Regions from separate parts of the Chryseobacterium sp. WG14 genome, predicted to be linked through region 1. Evidence: riboswitches for the same ligand, from Rfam matches in the RefSeq annotation. Region 1 holds a riboswitch; each other region holds the start of a gene.
What was found. Region 1 has a riboswitch for S-adenosylmethionine ahead of MP478_RS13195 (TonB-dependent receptor). Riboswitches for the same ligand answer to the same signal wherever they lie in the genome.

Region 1 (6,768 bases):
ATTGAATACATTTTAAATCCTGACAATTATTATAACTTAAATATTCTAAAAAACCCCTCTAATCAAGTAATAAAATTATATTAGAATGAAACCTTTTTTTGCTACACCTTTAATTATATCATTGACTTGTTCAATCCTATTTTCTTGTGAAAAAAAAGAGATATTAAACGAGGACATTAAGATCTTAAACCAAAACAGAAATCTTTCGACTGTTAATGGAACTGATATTTACACAACAAATCTTATGATCGAGCCTGATACCTCTGACACGCTTAGGTTTAAACTAACAGATAAGGATTGGACTTTTTTAAGAAAAAGTTTTGATAAGAATAAAATCTATCTTATTAATAACAATACAAAGATAGGAGAAAGAGCAAATTCTATTGAACTTGATGATACAATTATAATTAAAACAAATAAAAGGTCCTTATCAATAAACTTTCGCCATTTTCTTAACGAAAAAGAGAGTATAGATACTGTAAAAACTAAAAGTTTTAAAAATTTTATGCACACTTTTGATTCTTTAGTATATTATAGATCCAGGGGGAAATAATTTGTTAACCATAGATAATTTATAAATTTATCAACCAAATCATTTATCAAAATAAAAAAACCACCGCAAGTGCAGTGGCTTAAAAAAATCAAATCTAATTATTGGGTTATAAACTATAAATTCGGGTTGTTTTCAGATTCCTTCTGTGGAATGCTGAATAAGTAATACCTGCTATTCGGAACAAATCCTGTTTGATCAGGGAATGCAAAATTAGTATGACCTCTTCCATCAACCGTTTTTACCGTTCCGTTCGGTGTGGTAACCTGAACTTTAACAGGTTCTCCATTGGCATCTACGAAACGTTTCCTTACTACTGTCCCCTGTGTTCTGATGATATCTGAAAGAGAAAAACCTTCTCCAAATAATTCTTTTCTTCTTTCAATTAAAATTTCCTTTACCACATTATTCTGAGCTAAAGAACCACTGTAAACATTAGCATTTCTTGCAGATTTTAGTTGATTTAAAATAGTGACTGCCTGGGATACATTTCCGTTTCTTGCTTCTGCTTCCGCTTCAATCAGGTACATCTCAGCAGCTCTCATATAGACGATATCAGCAATAAGCCCTGATTTAAATTTAAACTTAGCATACCTCAGCAACCCTTCTCTCCCTTTAAGGCCATCCCATGAGAAAAGCTGATATCTGATATCATTAGCATCAAAGAGGTCTTTAAAATAAGGATCAGCCATAAAACTGTAATAATAACTTCCGGAAGAAGATACATCCAGGTAATGGAATGCATAACTCGCCCCCGACTGCTCCTGGGTTTGTCCGTGTCCCCAAATCCATTCAGCATTATTGATATCGTTGAAACCATCCTTATATTTCTCCGGAGCCATCAAAGGATACCCTTCTCTTGCAACTTTTGCTGCAGCTGCAGCTTTACTCCATTCTCCTGTATTCAGATAAGTTCTTGCCAAGATCCCGTTTACTACAGAACGATTGATCTTATCTTTATTGTTTCTCGTATAATCTTTCAATAAATCATCAGCATCTGTAAGATCATTTTTCACTAAAGCATAGATCTCTTCCAGGCTTGCTCTTTTCTTCCCTACAGTAGTTATCGTTGAAGGTTCCGTATAGATCGGAGCTGTTAATGCTGTCTTATCTTTCAGGTAACTGAACTGATAAAAACTGGCAAGATTCAGATAACAGAAAGCCCGTAAAGCCTTTGCCTGGCCCTTCACCTGATTCTTTTTTTCCTGACTTCCTTCTGTTCCGTCAATCCTTGCAATCACATTATTCATATTATTAATGGCAGAATAGAGCATCGACCAGATAAATAATGGACGGCTTGCTGTATTATTGACCATTTCTGTAAATGTATAGGTAGAAGAAAAACCATATTTATTAGTCAGTACAGCAACATCACTTCCCATAGCATCACTTGCTCTTAAAACAGTTGAATACCCGATATTGGCATAAGTAGTTCCGTCATCATTGAATCTGGCCCAGGTTCCGTTGATTACTGTTTCTGCACTTTCAGCAGTTTTAAAAACTTCCACATCATTAGCCTGATCGGTAGGAGCTGTTGCCAGGTCACTTTCACAGCTGGTCAATGACCATGCTGTAAGTAAGGCAAAAGATAAATATTTTAATTTTTTCATTGTTTCAATTTTAAAAGTTAAAGAGTTGCCTGAAGTCCAAAAGTAATTGTTCTCATGGCAGGATACCTGTAATAAGTAGTACCGTCCAATGCCTGCTCAGGATCCATTCCTTTATGCTTATAGAAGGTCAGAAGATTTTCTGCCTGAACATAGATTCTGAACTTTTTAAGTCCAAGTTTTTCAAAATAATCTGAAGGAAGAGTATATCCCAGACTTACATTTTTAAGTCTTGCATACGTTCCGGAATATAAGAATCTTGAAGAATTGGACGTCCAGTTATTGGTAATTGTACTCAATGCAGGTACATCCGTATTAGGATTTTCAGGCGTCCATCTGTTTAACATTTCTACACTCCACGCACGACCTCCGGCGCTTCCGTTATGCATAATTGAGGTATAATCGGTATCAAGAATTTTACCTCCGATTTTGAAAGTCAGCAACCCTGAGAAGTCGAAATTCTTATAGGTAATACTTGTACTAAGCCCTCCGGTTACTTTTGGCAATGCAGATCCCTGCAATGTTCTTGTTGCTTTTGCATATTCAGAAGTAGTCCCTTCCACTGTGTTTCCATTAGCATCTGTACCAATGGTTTTCCATAACGGTCTTCCGTTACTTGCATCTACCCCTGCCCATTCCGGAATATAGAAATCATATACAGAACCTCCTACCTGTAACAGCTTCGTTCCGGTAAGGATAGAACCTTTAGGTAATTTCGTAATCTTATTATTCAGTGTACTCAGGTTAAGGTCTAAATTCCATTGGAAATTATCTGTCTTGATTGGCGTCGTAAAAAGGGAGAATTCAAAACCTGTATTTTTTATAGTTCCGATATTGGCCGGGAAATCATTAATCCCTAAAGACGGAGCTACTGGCATATTAAATAGAAGATCCTGGCTTTTTCGCTCAAAATATTCGATATTTCCTTTTACTCTGTTATTAAGAACCGCAAACTCTAATCCTACGTTCAGATTAAGATTCGTCTCCCACTTTAAGCCGTTGGTTCTCGCTTTTTCAAGTACGGCACCAGGCTCACCAAGGTTGTTATAAAATTTATAAAGCTCCTGGTAAGCGTAATAAAGAGGTAGTTTATTAGGCTGTAATAATTTATCATTCCCCTGCCCTCCATAACTTGCACGAAGTGTCAGCTGATTAAAGAAATTCAGATTTTTGATAAATTCCTCGTTAGAAATCTTCCATGAACCTCCTAAAGACCAGAATTTCCCCCAACGGTTATCCTCAAAGAATCTTGAAGAACCGTCTGCCCTTCCTGAAGCTGACAGGAAATAGGTATTGTTAAAATCATATTCCACTTTTCCAAGATAACTTAGCAGGCTGACCTTATCACTGTTTCCACTGAAACTCCCCAACAAGGCTGCAGCATCCGGCTCATAATAGTATGGAAGTGAAAACTGACTTCGGGTACCGGAGATTGTCTGGTAATCATATTTATAAAATTCCTGACCTGCTAACACATTAAAATGATGCTTTCCGAATTTTTTATCAAACGTCAGAATATTACTCGTGGTATAAGATAAAGTTCTGCTGTTTGACTTTGTGACCGATCCTCCAATCTCACTACCCTGCCCAATAAGTGGGTTTGAATAATAATGTCCATTATAATTGACTAAATCTACGGAAAAACTTGTTCTGAACTTCAACTCCGGTAAGAATGTGAAGTCCATAAAACCTTTTCCGGAGAAGTTATCTTCTTTATTTTCATTTTTATCTAAAGGTAAAGTTGCCGCTAAATTTTGATTCTGAAGAGCATTGGTAGGTCTGTATTTTCCAAAATCGTAAATTCTGTTTCCTGCCCCATCCAATATATATGATCCATCAGGGTTTCTCTCATAATAAGGATAAAACGAAGGAACAGATCTTGCTGCCTGGATAACATTGCTTGTATTGGAATCTGAAGACGTAGGAGCCTGCTGAATACTGTTGGTATAACTTAAATTCACCCCTACATTCAGCCATTTCTTAACTTCAGAGTTGAGTTTTAACCTTGTGCTGTATTTTTTAAATCCGGATTCAATGGCAATCCCTTTATCATCAAGATATCCCAATGAGAAAAAGTAATTGCTTTTTTCACTTCCTCCACTGATATCCAGATCTACCTGATTCCTGGAAGCCACTCTCTGTAAAACATCTCTCCAGTCATCATTCCATAATGGTGTTGCTCCGGGTAACAATTTCCCGTCTGTACCTACAGGTTTTGAATAATTAGCACCATAAGGATTAATACCCAGTTCAGAGATAAGATTATTGGTAGCCATCTGGGCTGCCTGCTGCCCATTGACCTGACTGGATCTGTATCCGTTTCTCAATGCTTCCCAATACAGCTGGAAATACTGATCTGTACTTACCTGTTCGTAGTCTTTTACCGCTCTGCTGGAAAAACCCTGGCTTATATTAAAGTTGATTCTGGCTTCTCCTTTTTTACCGGACTTGGTCGTAATAATAATAATCCCATTCGCCCCTCTTGATCCATAAAGAGCACTTGCCGTAGCATCTTTCAGCACACTGATTGATTCTATATCATTAGGGCTTATAGAGTTCAGATTTCCGTCAAAAGGAATACCGTCTACCACATATAAAGGATCGCTGGATGCACTGATAGAGCCAATTCCCCTGATCCTGATTGTAGCTGTAGATCCCGGCTGTCCGGAAGAACTTGTTGTTTGTACTCCCGCCACCTGTCCTTCCAATGCTTTGGTAATATTGGTAACAGGTCTGTTGTTAATCTTATCACTGGAAATAGTTGCCACAGAACCGGTATAGCTGGTTCTTTTAGCCTTTCCGTAAGCTACCACCACCACTTCATCAAGTTCCTTCTCATTGAGTGTATCTTTTTTAGATTTGGTATCCTGCCCGTGTATGCTTCCAATTCCTAAAAAGAATACCGCTACAGGGGGAATCCAAATTTTTGAGCTAATCAAATTTTTATTAATCATAATCAATTTTGTTTATCATATATTAAAATTTTGCCCTTTGCAGATAATACAGCAAAGGGCATCGATAAATACGATAAACCTAATGCTTATTTTTCCTTTAAAGGCTGAATGTAACACCTTGCACAAGAGCAGGTTGTTAAGATTTCATTGGGTCAGTTCCCTCCATCTTTCTTTATAAGCCGATCGAAATATGACTGCAAATCTAGAAATATTTAGTCTACAAAACAAGTAGACTTATAATTTTTCATGATAATTTTTCAAAAATTAACTTAATATTTTATTAAAAAGCCGGTAAAATAAGGACTTATAAAAATTGGCACTTTAACAAACATGACAAATATCATTATAGATAATGCAAAGGAGAAAAATGAAAAAAAATAAAATTCTACTCTTTAAAGGAAAAAGTTTTATTTTTATAAGATGAAAGTTTTAATTATAAACGGGCCTAATCTCAATCTTTTAGGCACCAGAGAACCGGAAATCTATGGAACAATATCCATGGAAACTTATTTGGAAAATTTAAAATCCGAGTTTCATTCTTATGAATTAAAATATTATCAATCCAATATTGAAGGAGAGCTTATCAACAGGCTTCAGGAAGATGATTTTGATGCTGTTGTCATCAATCCAGGTGCTTTCACACACTACTCTTATGCCATAGCAGATTGTTTAAAAAATATTCAGAAACCTAAAGTGGAAGTTCACATCAGCAACATTTATAAAAGAGAGGAATTCCGGCAAAAGTCTGTGACTGCCGCCAATACCGATGCTGTTTTGTCTGGCTTCGGAATGGAGGGATACAGATTAGCATTACTGGGATTAAAATAATTTCTCAGTTTCTCCTCAGGTTTAGCAAATTCTGCAAATGATTGCGTTGTAGAAAAAATAAGCAATTCATCTATTTGAAAATAGAAAAGCCTCATCAGTGATGAGGCTTTTGTGTATGTTGTAAGCAATCTTATTAGATAGTCTGTCCCTGTAATTGAGGTCCTGAAGCAATTAGTTTTTTACCGGCTTCAGTATCACAGTACTGTTCAAAGTTTTTAATATATCTTGAAGCAAGGTCTTTTGCTTTTTCTTCCCACTCGGAAACATTACCGTAAGTATCTCTAGGATCCAGAATACCTGCAGAAACATTTGGAAGTTCGGTAGGAATTTCAAGATTCATGATGGGAACCTGAGTTTTAGGAGCGTTATCAATAGAACCGTCAATAATAGCATCAATGATTGCTCTTGTATCTTTTAAAGAAATTCTTTTTCCAGTACCGTTCCAACCTGTATTTACTAAATAAGCTTTAGCACCGTGCTCTTTCATTTTACCGATCAATGTTTTAGAGTACATTGTAGGGTGTAATGTAAGGAATGCTTCACCAAATGCAGGTGAGAAAGATGGCTGAGGTTCTGTAATTCCTCTTTCTGTTCCGGCAAGTTTTGAAGTATAACCGCAAAGGAAATGGTACTGAGCCTGATCTTCATTCAGGATAGAAACCGGAGGAAGTACTCCGAATGCATCTGCTGAAAGATAAACAATCTTTTTAGCATGCCCTGCCTTAGATGGCAATACAATTTTGTTGATATGATAGATTGGATAAGAAACTCTTGTGTTTTCAGTGATTGATCCGTCTGTATAATCTGCCACTCCATTGTTCACAACAAC
Region 2 (6,768 bases), 160 kb from region 1:
CCGGTGTCTCATCATATTTCCCAAAAGCATTCGGTAAGCCTGCATTCGGATAAGCCGAAACATAGAATTCTGAATTATGGGCTAACGTTTCCAGGTAAGGTGTCAGCTGATCTGCCCCTAAAGCACAGTTGAAGCCCACGCTTAACAGGTTCAAATGAGAAACTGAGATCAGAAAAGCTTCTGCTGTCTGCCCGCTCAAAGTTCTTCCTGAGGCATCGGTAATGGTTCCTGAAACCATGATTGGAATTGTAATTCCTCTTTCTTCCTGAAGTTCATCAATGGCAAATAAGGCGGCCTTGGCATTCAGTGTATCAAAGATGGTTTCTACCAACAAAATATCTGATCCTCCATCCAATAGTGCTTCACATTGCTGCCTGTAAGCTACTCTCAATTCTTCGAAAGTAATCGCTCTATACCCAGGATCATTAACATCGGGGCTTAAACTTGCCGTCCTGTTTGTAGGCCCTATAGATCCTGCCACAAATCTCGGCTTATCAGGATTTTTTGCGGTGTATTCATCGCAGGCTTTTCTGGCAATTCTTGCAGACTCATAGTTCAGCTCATAGACCAGTTCTTCCATGTGATAATCTGCCATCGCAATCGTAGTTCCTGAGAACGTATTCGTTTCAATGATATCAGCACCTGCTTCCAGATATTTTTTATGAACTTCTTCAATCGCATGGGGCTGTGTCAAAGAAAGCAGGTCATTATTTCCTTTTACCGAATGTTCCCAGTCTTTGAAACGCTCTCCACGATAATCTTCTTCTTCAAACTTGTAACGCTGAAGCATTGTTCCCATGGCACCGTCGAGGATGAGAATACGCTTTTGGAGTTGAGAGTTGAGAGCTGAGAGTTGAAAGTCTTGTATGCTATTTTTCATTTTCTATTTTTTTGTAATAATTTATAAATCCGCTGATAAGCTTTTTACATAAAAGGATTTTTCTATTTACAATTTCAAAATCATCTTTAGAAATATATACTTGGTCTAAAGCCAGATAAAATTGGGTTTCCAGTTCGTAAAGAGATCCCCTGGCAATATGCAAAAAGTGTAATGTATCTTTAGATGTTCTTCTTCCACATCCTTCTGCTATATTTGATGGGATTGAAATAGCAGCTCTTCTTATTTGACTGGTTAAAGCAAATAATTCTTCTTTAGGAAAATTTGTGGTCAAAATATAAGTTAGGTTAACCAATTTTCTTCCTTCAATCCAAACCTCTAATTCTGTATAATCTCTACTCATTTTTTATCTATAAACTGTCAACCCTAAACCCTCAACTAATCTAAGGCTTGCTTCAGGTCTACAATGATATCTTCTACATTTTCCAGCCCTACTGAACAACGGACTAAACCTGCCGTAATCCCTACTTCGTTTCTCTCTTCATCAGACAATTTGGAATGCGTTGTAGAAGCCGGGTGAGTAACGATCGTTCTTGTATCACCTAAGTTAGCGGAAAGTGAACACATTTGTATCTTGTCTAAGAAGTTTCTTCCACCCTCTATACCTCCTTTTATTTCAAAAGCAACAATATTTCCTCCGAGCTTCATCTGTTTTTTGGCAACTTCATAGTTCGGATGGGATTTCAGGAATGGATATTTTACCAGTTCTACATTAAGGTGACTTTCTAAAAACTCGGCTACTTTCAATGCATTTTCACAATGTTTTTCAACACGGATTGCCAATGTCTCCAGGCTTTTTGATAATACCCATGCATTAAAAGGAGATAGTGCAGGTCCTGTATTTCTTGCAAAAAGATAAATTTCTCTGATCAGCTCTTCCTTTCCTACTGCAATTCCTCCTAAAACTCTTCCCTGTCCGTCAATCAGCTTCGTTGCTGAATGTACAACAACATCTGCACCATATTTTATCGGCTGCTGAAGATAAGGTGTTGCAAAACAGTTATCTACAATGAAAATAAGATTGTATTTTTTAGCAATCTGCCCGAAAAACTCCAGATCCAGAATCTCAATAGCAGGATTGGTGGGTGTTTCAAGATATAGAATCTTTGTATTAGGCTTGATATATTTTTCTACATTTTCAGCATCGCCTGCCTTGAAGTAGGTGGTTTCAATATTCCATTTTGGAAAATACTTGGTAAACAAGGTATGGGTAGATCCAAAAACCGACTGGCAGCTTACAATATGATCGCCGGCATTCAATAATGCTGCAAATGTGGAATAAATTGCCGCCATTCCCGTCGCAAATGCATATCCTGCTTCTGCACCTTCCATTTTAGCAATTTTATCTGTGAATTCCGTTACGTTCGGGTTAGAGAAACGGCTGTATAGGTTTTTAGGCTTTTCTTCGGCAAAACTTGCCCTCATATCTTCGGCATCCTGGAAAATAAAGCTGGATGTAAGATATAATGGCGTGGAATGCTCGTCAAACTGGGTTCTTTCAGTTTGGGTTCTTATTGCTGATGTTTCAAAATTCTCCATATAGTTTTAATTAATTTACCAATATAGCAGTCTAACAATATAGCAATGAGATTCTTCGCTACGCTCAGAACGTCCATTTATAAATATTGGTAAACTTTATATTGTCAGATTGTTATATTAATTTTATTTTATTTCACTTACTCTTAAAATATCTCCGAAAACGCCTCTGGCAGTTACCTGCGCTCCGGCTCCGGCTCCCATAATAACAATTGGATTTTCACCGTAGCTTTCTGTATAAATCTCAAATATGGAGTCTGAACCTTTTAACTGCCCTAATGCTGAACTTCCAGGTACAGAAACTAGCTTGACATCAAGCTGTCCTTTTTCTTCCTGCAGATTTCCGTGCAGATCTCCTACATAACGCAGTACATGCCCAGGCTCCTGGTTTTCTTTAATCTTCTGATATTCTTCATCGAGTTCTTCCAATCTTGAGATAAATTCACTTTTCTCTACAGCCAGAAGATTTTCAGGAATCAGGTTTTGAATATTAATATCCTGGAATTCGTTGATCAGATCCAGCTCTCTTGCCAAAATCAGAAGTTTTCTTGCTACGTCATTTCCAGAAAGATCTTCACGCGGATCCGGTTCTGTGTACCCTTTCTCCATTGCTTCTCCGATAACTTTGGAAAACTTATCGTTTCTTACAGAGAAGTTATTGAAGATATAGCTTAGAGACCCCGAGAATACGCCTTTTATTCTTGTAATATTTTCTCCTGAAAGGTGTAATAATTTAATGGTATCAATTAACGGAAGACCTGCTCCTACATTTGTTTCATACAAATACCGTCTGTTGTTTTTACTCAACGTATATCTTAGTTTACGATATTCTTCAATAGGAAGTGTGTTGAAGATCTTATTGGAAGAAACCAGGTCAAATCCGTTTTCGGCTAAGGCATGATAGTTTTTTACAAAATCCTTACTCGCCGTATTATCCACGACAATCAGATTTTCTAATTGATTTTCATTGGAGAATCTGATCAGTTCCTGAACATCTGATGAATGTTCTGCTGTTAGAACCTCATCATTCCAATTTGCATCAAATCCTTTTTTATTGAAAGCTATTTTCTTTGAATTCGCTACTGCAACTACTTTTAAGTCTATTTTCTTGCGTCTTTTAATTTCTTCTGAAGATTCAAGAACCTGTTCAATTAATGTTTTTCCAACATTTCCATGGCCTATAATTGCCAGGTGAACCGTTTTTGGTTTTTTGAATATTTCAGATTCTAAGATATTTCTGGTTTTTTCATCCTGTGACGATGTTACTACGATGTTTACTCTGTTTTCTCCTGAAACCTGGTTTAAAAGTAATGGAAAAACATTATTTCTGGCCAGCTCAGCAAGGACTTTATTAAAATCTTCTGCTACAAATCCGAGTACAGAAACATTATTGATGCTGTAGATTTGGGAAACTTTTCCCGATTTTCTTTCTGCTTCAAATTCATCGATAAGACAAGCCACTGCTTTTTCTGCATCATTTTCCTGAACCAAAATAGAGATTCCGTTTTCTATAGCTTGCTGGGAAATTACCCCTACACTGATACGCGCTAAAGTGAGCGCTTTAAAAATTCGTCCGTCAATTCCGATTTCTCCAAGGAAATCTTCTCCTTCAAATTTAATGATTGATCTGTTCTTCAAAAATTTTATTTCGTTAGCATTTTTCATGAGTATATAAAATATTTTTTATGATAGTATTTAATTGTTGGTATTCCATTAGGAAGGCGTCATGCCCATGTACTGACTGGATCTCGTGATAAGAAACATTCTTATTTTTCTCTGCCATTCTTTCAAAACACATCCTGATCTCAGAAGCAGGAAAGAATAAATCTGTATCAACGGAGATCATGTGCATTCGTGCCTGGACTTTATCCAGCATTGATTCATCTGCATTGATATTCATTAACAGATGGTTCATGAGCTTATATGCTTTTAAACTAAATCTATCGTTTAATGCATTACCGTGATAAACCAGCCAATCTTCCGATTCTAAGCTTTTTTTCTCCTTATTGTATTTGTTTTGAAATCTGTTATTGAGTGATTGTGGAGTCCGGTAACACAACATAGCATGAATTCTGGCTTTTTGCAGAGGTTCATCTTTATCATTCAATAAAAACTTCTGAACCAGACATTGTGCATGCAGCCAATCGTGAGTTCTGTAATCACAGGCTATAGGAATAAATATTTCCGTCAGTTTAGGCTGCTTTGTAAGCATTTCCCAAGCAATGCTTCCTCCCAGAGAGCCTCCAATAATGGCATATAGTTTTTTGATCTGTAAAGTTTCCAGCCCTTTCAAAAAGATATTGGCAATATCTGCCGGGGTGAAATCTTCATAATCTTCAATTAAAAAATTATCATATCCGTTTCCGGGAATATTAAAACACAGAACTGTATATTTTTTTGTATCAACTACCTGATTTTCACCAATTAATTGTTTCCACCATCCTTTTTCTCCGGATACATTTGAGTTTCCGGTTAGCGCATGATTGATTAAAATAATGGGTGCAGTAAACAGGTCTTTCCCGAAAAGCTCATAGCTCAACGGGATATAATATTCCTTTTGGGAATTGGTTTGATACGAAAGATTAATATAGTTTAGTTCTGTTTTCAATTCTATTATTTTTAATACAATTGAAAATGCCACAGGAAATGGCTGAAAAGAACTTCAGTAGTTATCTGTCCAAAATTATTTTGGTAGAACGTAGCACCTTCTTTGCTTGCACAAAGGGTTGCTAAGGTTTCATAGGGTCTAATCCCTCAACCTTTCTTGATAACATTTTCAATATTTGAATGAACGAATGGTACAAAGGTAGTTTTTTTCTTTTAATTTCAAAAAAAAATAATTTAATATTTTAATATTCCCCATAAATACAAGTATTTCAAGGGTATATTAAGAATTATTCAGATGATAGGAATTGGAATTACTTTTCAAAAAAACTAACTTCGTATAGAAAAATGATGTGATATGACCTCCGAAAAAGAAAGATTACAAGATTCCAAATGGAAAAACTGGGGACCTTATGTAAGCAACCGGCAATGGGGAAATGTACGTGAAGATTACAGCCCAAACGGAAATGCGTGGAACTTTACCAATCATAACAATGCAGAAAGCTATGCCTACCGTTGGGGAGAAGAAGGTATTGCAGGTATTTCCGATGTCAAGCAGCTGTTCTGTTTTGCATTTTCATTTTGGAACAAGAAAGATAAAATTGTAAAAGAGCGGTTCTTTGGGTTGAGCAATCCTCAGGGAAATCATGGTGAAGATATCAAAGAAATTTTCTATTACCTGGATAATACTCCTACTCATAGCTATATGAAAATGGTTTATAAGTATCCGATCAATGCATTTCCTTATGATGAGCTTCTTACAGAAAACGGAAAACGCAGCAAAAAGGAACCGGAATATGAAATTTTTGATACCGGAATCTTCAACGACGATGAATATTTTGATATTTTCATTGAATATTGTAAGGCTGACCATAACGATATTTTAGTAAGGGTTACGGTATGTAACCGAAGCCAGCACGCCGCACCAATTGTGGTAGCACCAACGGCATGGTTCAGAAACAACTGGAAATGGGGATATAATACCTATAAAGGCGAAATGACTTCTTCTCATGATGGGAGTATCAGCATTGGTCATGACAGTATTTCGATTAAAAAGCTATATTCCAGAAATGGGAATGCAAAACGGGTATTTTGTGATAATGAAACCAATACTTCCAAGCTTTACGGAGCTCCCAAGATTGAAAATACTTACTTCAAAGACGGTATTAATGACTTTATTATTCACAAGGGAGACACTGTAAATCCTGAGAAAAGAGGAACAAAAGCATCTTTTCTGATTGACGAACTTATTGAAGGCGGACAATGTAAGATTTTTGAACTCAGACTGTGTCCTGATGGAACTGATGAACCTTTTCAAAACTTTGATGAGATCTTCAATACCAGGAAAGCTGAAGCTGAAGAATTTTACAGCGAAATTCAACATGACACCCCTGATGAAGATGAAAGAAATGTTCAAAGGCAGGCCTTTGCCGGACTTCTCTGGAATAAACAGTTTTATCATTACAATATTGGAAAGTGGCTGAAAGGTGATCCTAATTTTGAAGCACCCAGAAACTTTAATGAATATGTAAGAAATACAGAATGGAATCATCTCCACAATAAGGATATTATTTCCATGCCTGATAAATGGGAATATCCCTGGTATGCTACCTGGGATCTGGCTTTTCACTGTGTTCCTTTATCCATGATAGATGCAGAATTTGCCAAGGGACAGCTTTTGCTATTGACCAAGGAATGGTATATGCATCCTAATGGGCAGCTTCCTGCCT
Region 3 (6,768 bases), on a different contig from region 1:
TGGAATCTGTAATATTACTTGTAATGACAATCCTGTCTTTCACTTTAATGAAGTATCCGTCTAAAGTAATGAATAGGCCTTTCACCGGCTTTAAAGTAAATCCAACGCTTCCATTGACAGAGGTTTCCTGTTTTAGCTTATCAAATCCAAGCACCTGTGCAGCTTTACTGTCATTATTAAAAATCCCTTTGGTTACAATCGTAGATCCTGAAGTTGAAATATCTGCATAAGAATTATTGAAATACTGCTGCTGTAGGGAAGGAGCTCTGAAACCTGTTCCTACTGCTGCTCTTACAGCATAATTTTTTATAAACTCATACCGTACGGCTAGTTTTCCATTCAGGGTATTTCCAAAATCAGAATAGTTTTCAAACCTTGCTGCTGCATCAATATTCAGCTTTTTATCCAAATCATAAGATATATCAGCATATACCGCTGTAGAATGCCTGTCTTTTTTTAAAGTATTATCCGGTGAAAAGCCAATGAATGATTGCGATCCTCCTGCTCCGATCACTGTTGATCCCGTACCAGCTACATTTCCGTTAACATCATACTGAGTATAAGATGCAGGATCTCCGGATTTGATCTGATATTGTTCAAATCTGAATTCACCTCCAAATGCTATATTAAAGTTATTTATATTTTTAGAAACATCAAGATTAAGGGTATTTTGCAGAAAACTGTGTGCTCCGGCATAAAATCGGGTCGGCGATTTTGCTCCTAAAGAAGCATTATTCGTATTGCTTACATTATAATTGAACGTATTGTTTCCAAACGTATTGCTTACATCAAAAAGCCAGTTGTTTACATTATATTTTGCTCCGACGGCATAAGAGATATCATATACCTGAGATCCCAGCTCCGCCTGAAATCCATTGGGATAAATGGATGAAACAACATTAAACGTTTCACTGGGAAGCCTTCTGAAACCATATCCTTTTCCTTCTTTAATACTGAAGCCTCCAAAGGAATAAAGTTTAAAATTGTTATTAAAAGAATATTCTGAATTAAAAAACAGCTGCGCCTGCTTGATCTGTGCGTCTCCAATCTGAAAGTTGAAGTAATCACGGGTTAAACCCCTTTTTTTAATTTCCTCATCATCTGCAGCTCTTGCGGCCTCAGGATCATCAGCGAAAGGATACGCAAAATTATTTCCGAAAATATCTAAATCATGATTTTGAGTCCTTGTTGTTTTTCCTCTGTGGCTTAGCTGTAACGAAAGATTGACGTAACCTTCTTTTTTTCCTAATGATGCCCCGTAATTAACTCCTGCCTGGTAGGTGTCCCCATCATTCCTTCCGCTTAATCCGTAGGTAATACTTGCTGATGCGCCTGCATTCTTTTTGAGAATAATATTGATTACTCCCGCAATGGCATCAGAGCCATACTGTGCCGCTGCTCCATCTCTTAATACTTCAATTTTTTCAATAGCAATAACAGGAATTGTACTCAAATCTGTTCCCACAGAACCATTTCCAACTGTATTCTGATAGTTGACCAAAGAAGTGGTATGTCTTCTTTTCCCATTAACCAATACTAAGACCTGATCCGGGCCCATTCCTCTCAATGTCACTGGATCAATATGCTCGGTTCCGTCAGAAGCAGACTGTCTTACAGAATTAAATGAGGGAATGACATAGTTCAATAAATCCTGAACCGTTATTTGTGGGGATGCTTTCTGTATTTTATCGATATTAATAACATCTACAGGAACCGGCGTCTCTAGTTTTGTCCTTTTAACATTTCGGTTGCCTACGATGATAATATCTTCAATTTGTTTTCCTTTTTCTTCCTGTTCCTGGGCAGCGATCCCAATGGCACCAAGCAATAATACAGCTATGCTTACTTTTTTCATCTTTTGTTCCTGCAAAAATTATTATACATTCCGAGAATCAATCCTCAGACACACAAGACTTCAAGAAATGGAATTCATATAAGAATATTGACTTCAATTATCTCCCCCATCGGGTTGGAATTAGCACCTTTACACTGTTGGAATTGTGTAGGTTGCTAAGGTTTCTTTGGGCCAAATCCCTCCACCTTTCTTGATAAATCTACTGCAAAAGTAGACTATTTTTTTCAATATGCAAAAGCCGTTTTTACGATTTACAAACGCAGCATAAAAAAGGCTTATGAAAAATTTCATAAGCCTCCCTAATAAAAGTAATTGTAATTGAAGTGAACTATTTTATGTAAAGGGAATACAGTGATTCTACAAGAAGACTGCTTATCCTTTAATAATCTTTTTAGAAACCGTCTGTCCGTTTTTTAATTTTATTTCTACAATGTATAAACCGTCCGGAAGTCCTGTCATATTCATCTGATCATTTAAAAACCCGGCGTCCATCTTTTGTCCTACCGTATTTGTTATGTTTATACTTTCAATTGTGGAAGCTGCTTTAATGGTCAGAATTCCTTTTGTTGGATTGGGATAAACCCCTATGTTGTTATGATTGAGTCTTACCTCCGAAGTAGCAAGTTCCGAGGTAGGTTTAATACATCTTACCGATGCCCCCTGCCCTCTGGGTGCCCCTGCTGAAGCATTCGCACTTATGGTCCCTACGTACAGATATTTCCCTCCAAGTCCGGATATATCCGAACTCCAAAAATATCCTCTCTTTCCTACAAAAGTAAAACTAGCGTCTGAAGAACTGCGATATCCTCCTGCAGGCAATTTCAGATGACTGCTGTAAGCACTTGCGGGAGCCGTAACACTTTCAAGGCTAACAATACTTGCCCAGTCTGTCTGTGTTGGCATTCTCCAATCAGCACCTATTGCCTTGCATGGGTCTACACCCACTGTTTTTCCTAGCCCATCTATGTTCTTTGCAGTCCATTCATCAGTAGGCTCAAGAGTGGACCACCACGCGGGTGTTCCTATAATGTACGAGCTCACTCCTGCTAAACCATCCGGTCTGTTAGGGGTTGGAGCAGAAACGGTGGCAGAATTTCTTTCCTGATGTCCATCATCCCATCTTCCCCATTGAAAAAGATCACCATATGAAGCTTCGTCATCCAGAGAAGAGGCTACTTTAGAACTTCCCAGATTCTGCTGCAGCCATATTTTTCCATCATTTCCTCTTACCGTAGTATAAGAAACTGTTTGGCCACGGTATGTAAATTTCACACATCCTACATCTCCAGGATTATTTCCAGGATCTGTATTGGTACAGTTTTGTGGATTTCCCTGTGCATATAAACTATTCAAAGCAATGAATATCAGCATCATTCCCACATTTATTTTTCTCATCGAAAAATATAGATTTTCAAACATAATCAATATTATTTTTAATTATTCTAAATTTAATTAATTTTGCACAAAAGTAGCTTTCCCGTTTAATTCAGAGTTATCATTTCCCAACTTTTAGTTATCCGGTATAGGAGTTATATATGAATATTATTAAAAACAATGCTGATTATGAGTTATTTAAATGGAGAAAAGATATTGTTTGCCTCAGATAATATTAGCATAGAATTTTGTTCCGAACGATATTCAAGAACTTCAATACTGGAAGCTGGATCGAGCTTTACTCTGCTCTTCCTGTTGGGGTCAGACATTTATCTTGAAAAATCTGTCTGCCTGCTCCCAATGGTTTTTAGAAAAAATCAATACATCCTTTATTATTCTTCTGAAGAAAATAAAGCTGAATTACGCTGTGACAGTCAGGAAGCACTCAAATATTTACTGATCCGGATTGACTATCAGTATATTGTCAACCTTATTAATCCTCAATCCAGCCAGGAAAGCACGGATATACTGGAAAATATGATCACGAATAATTTCATCTATCTGCATAAAGAAACACCTCCCAGCATGACCGTTGAAATGCATATGATTCTTAAAGAAATCATAGATTCTCCAAAGAAAGGTGTTATTCAGAAGTTGTTTATCGAGGCAAAGATTATTAAGCTTCTTATTCTTGTATTTGAGCAGTTCCATGAAAAAAACAGGGGACCATCAAAACCGGGGACTCCGGAAATGATCAAAAAATACCTGGATGAAAATTACCACAGCAATATAAAGGCTGAAGAAATAGGAAAACTACTCGGGATTAATCAGAATATAATCCGGCAGGAATTCAAAACCCAGTATCATATGACCATTTCCCATTATATTTCTGAACTAAGAATGCTAAAGGCGAAAAAACTGATTACCAACAGTGATGTAATGATCAAAGAAATCGCTATTGAATGCGGGTATGAATATGTACAGAATTTTACACGCGCCTTTAAAAAGAAATTTGGTGTTGCTCCTGAAAATTTGAGAAATAACAAATAGAAAAACCGCCTAAAAAATTAAGCGGTTTATATATGTTGTTTTGCTTTGATATTACTTTTTCAGAATTAAGGTGAAAAAGCAATGACAATCAATTAATGATGATGTCCGTGATCGTGAATGAAAGGTCCGTTACCCTTAGGCTGGTTGTAAAGAACCTCTACACCTTCCTGCTCATAAATATTCTTTCTTCTGATATCTTCAGGATCGAAAGCCTTTACTTTTCCAAAGTATTCTTTCAAACCTTCCGTAAGCCACATTGGAATGACCAATCCGAAGAACATAAAAATACACCAGAACCCTACTAAGAACATAGTAATAAAGAATACAGTCCATAGGAACTGGTAGAACGGCCAAAATGCTGATAAAATAGTTATCATTCTCTTTAGATTTTAGGCAAAAATAGAGCTTTTTTCTTTTTTACACAAAAGATATAGGCTCTATTTTATAATTTATTTTAATTTTAAACTAACTAGTGGGCAAGATTTGCGAAGAAATCATTTCCTTTATCATCTGTAATAATGAATGCAGGGAAGTCTTTTACTTCAATTTTTCTTACGGCTTCCATCCCCAATTCAGGGAAATCCACTACATCTACAGATACAATATTATCCTTTGCAAGGATAGCTGCAGGCCCTCCGATAGATCCAAGATAGAACCCTCCATATTTATTACATGCATCTGCAACATCTTTACTTCTGTTTCCTTTAGCCAGCATAATCATACTTCCGCCATGGCTTTGAAACTCGTCAACATACACATCCATTCTTCCAGCAGTAGTAGGTCCGAAACTTCCTGATGCCATTCCTTCCGGAGTCTTTGCAGGCCCGGCATAATAAATCGGGTGGTTTTTGAAATACTCTGGCATTGGTTTTCCACTATCTATCAGTTCCTTGATCTTAGCATGAGCGATATCTCTAGCCACGATAAGAGTACCATTTAATTTTAGTCTTGTTTTGATTGGATATTTTGAAAGATCAGCTAGAATATCCTGCATAGGCTTATTCAAATCAACTTCCACGGCTTCTTCCAAATGAGGAGGTGTAACTGGTAAGAATCTTTTTGGATCCTGTTCCAGTTGCTCAAGGAAAATTCCTTCTTTTGTAATTTTTCCTTTAATGTTTCTATCTGCAGAACAGGAAACTCCCATTCCTACCGGACATGAAGCAGCGTGTCTTGGAAGTCTGATCACTCGTACGTCATGGGTAAGATATTTCCCTCCAAACTGTGCTCCAATAGCACTTTCCTGGCATATTTTCTGAACTTTAGCTTCCCATTCAAGATCTCTGAACGCCTGCCCGGCTTCATTTCCTTCTGTCGGAAGATGATCATAATATTTAGCGGAAGCTTTCTTTACAGCGGCAAGGTTCGCTTCTGCAGAAGTTCCTCCAATGACTAAAGCAAGGTGATACGGAGGGCAGGCTGCCGTTCCAAGATCTGAAATTTTCTCTTTGACAAACTCTTCAAGAGACTTTTCGTTCAGTAAAGATTTTGTCTTTTGGTACAGAAATGTTTTATTGGCAGAACCTCCTCCTTTTGTTAAAAACAAGAACTCATAATAATCTCCTTTTTTAGCATAGATATCAATCTGTGCCGGAAGGTTTGATCCTGAATTTTTCTCGTCAAACATGGTTAAAGGGACTACCTGAGAATATCTTAAGTTTCTTTTTTGGTAGGTATTGAAAATTCCACGGCTTAAAAACTCACCGTCGTCTACTCCTGTGTATACATTTTCTCCTTTTTTACCCATTACAATTGCTGTTCCTGTATCCTGACAAGAAGGAAGAGCTCCCTCAGCAGCTACTGCAGCGTTCTGTAGCAAGTTATAAGCAACAAATCGATCATTATCTGTAGCTTCAGGATCATCAATAATTCTTCTAAGACTCTCTAAGTGAGAAGAACGCAACATAAAAGAAACATCCGCCATAGCTTCCTCAGCAAGTAATTCCAACCCTTTAGGATCTACAGTTAAGATTTCTCTGTCTCCTAATTTTTCAACTTTTACATAATCTGATGTAAGCTTTTTATACACCGTATCATCTTTCTGAATTGGATACGGATCCTGATATCTAAATTCCATTCAATTTTTTGTTTGCGCAAAAATACGGCTACCGTAAAAAATATGAGTAAAATCAGTCATTAAAATTGATATTTATAATGATTATAAATTGCGAAATTCTGGTGTTATCAGTAACTTTATAAAAATTTCAATCACAATGAATTACAGAATAGAAAAAGACACCATGGGCGAAGTGCAGGTACCTGCAGATAAACTTTGGGGAGCACAGACAGAGCGTTCCAGAAATAATTTTAAAATAGGTCCTGAGGGCTCAATGCCACATGAAATCATTGAGGCATTTGCCTATTTGAAAAAAGCAGCAGCGTACGCCAATAGTGATTTGGGAGTTCTTCCCGCTGAAAAAAGAGATATGATTGCTAAAGTCTGTGATGAAATTCTGGAGGGCAAGCTCAATGATCAGTTTCCACTGGTT

Region 2: another riboswitch for S-adenosylmethionine. It lies ahead of MP478_RS22595 (alpha/beta fold hydrolase); the one in region 1 lies ahead of MP478_RS13195 (TonB-dependent receptor).
Region 3: another riboswitch for S-adenosylmethionine. It lies ahead of MP478_RS14235 (TonB-dependent siderophore receptor); the one in region 1 lies ahead of MP478_RS13195 (TonB-dependent receptor).

What each region holds. Positions count from the first base shown of each region.
Region 1 covers NZ_JALCZD010000007.1:76,048-82,815, reverse strand. The annotation lists gene MP478_RS13205 (hypothetical protein) at 86-553, shown strand; gene MP478_RS13200 (RagB/SusD family nutrient uptake outer membrane protein) at 667-2,160, opposite strand; gene MP478_RS13195 (TonB-dependent receptor) at 2,178-5,111, opposite strand; SAM riboswitch class I at 5,195-5,292, opposite strand; gene MP478_RS13190 (type II 3-dehydroquinate dehydratase) at 5,532-5,939, shown strand; gene pckA (phosphoenolpyruvate carboxykinase (ATP)) at 6,073-6,768, opposite strand, start outside.
Region 2 covers NZ_JALCZD010000007.1:235,032-241,799, reverse strand. The annotation lists gene MP478_RS13985 (homocysteine S-methyltransferase family protein) at 1-880, opposite strand, end outside; gene MP478_RS13980 (four helix bundle protein) at 870-1,241, opposite strand; gene MP478_RS13975 (O-succinylhomoserine sulfhydrylase) at 1,277-2,437, opposite strand; gene MP478_RS22600 (ACT domain-containing protein) at 2,561-4,099, opposite strand; gene MP478_RS22595 (alpha/beta fold hydrolase) at 4,086-5,042, opposite strand; SAM riboswitch class I at 5,101-5,208, opposite strand; gene MP478_RS13960 (glucosidase) at 5,397-6,768, shown strand, end outside.
Region 3 covers NZ_JALCZD010000008.1:34,436-41,203, reverse strand. The annotation lists gene MP478_RS14235 (TonB-dependent siderophore receptor) at 1-1,855, opposite strand, end outside; SAM riboswitch class I at 1,950-2,055, opposite strand; gene MP478_RS14230 (T9SS type A sorting domain-containing protein) at 2,228-3,250, opposite strand; gene MP478_RS14225 (helix-turn-helix transcriptional regulator) at 3,419-4,279, shown strand; gene MP478_RS14220 (hypothetical protein) at 4,372-4,656, opposite strand; gene MP478_RS14215 (fumarate hydratase) at 4,749-6,356, opposite strand; gene fumC (class II fumarate hydratase) at 6,493-6,768, shown strand, end outside.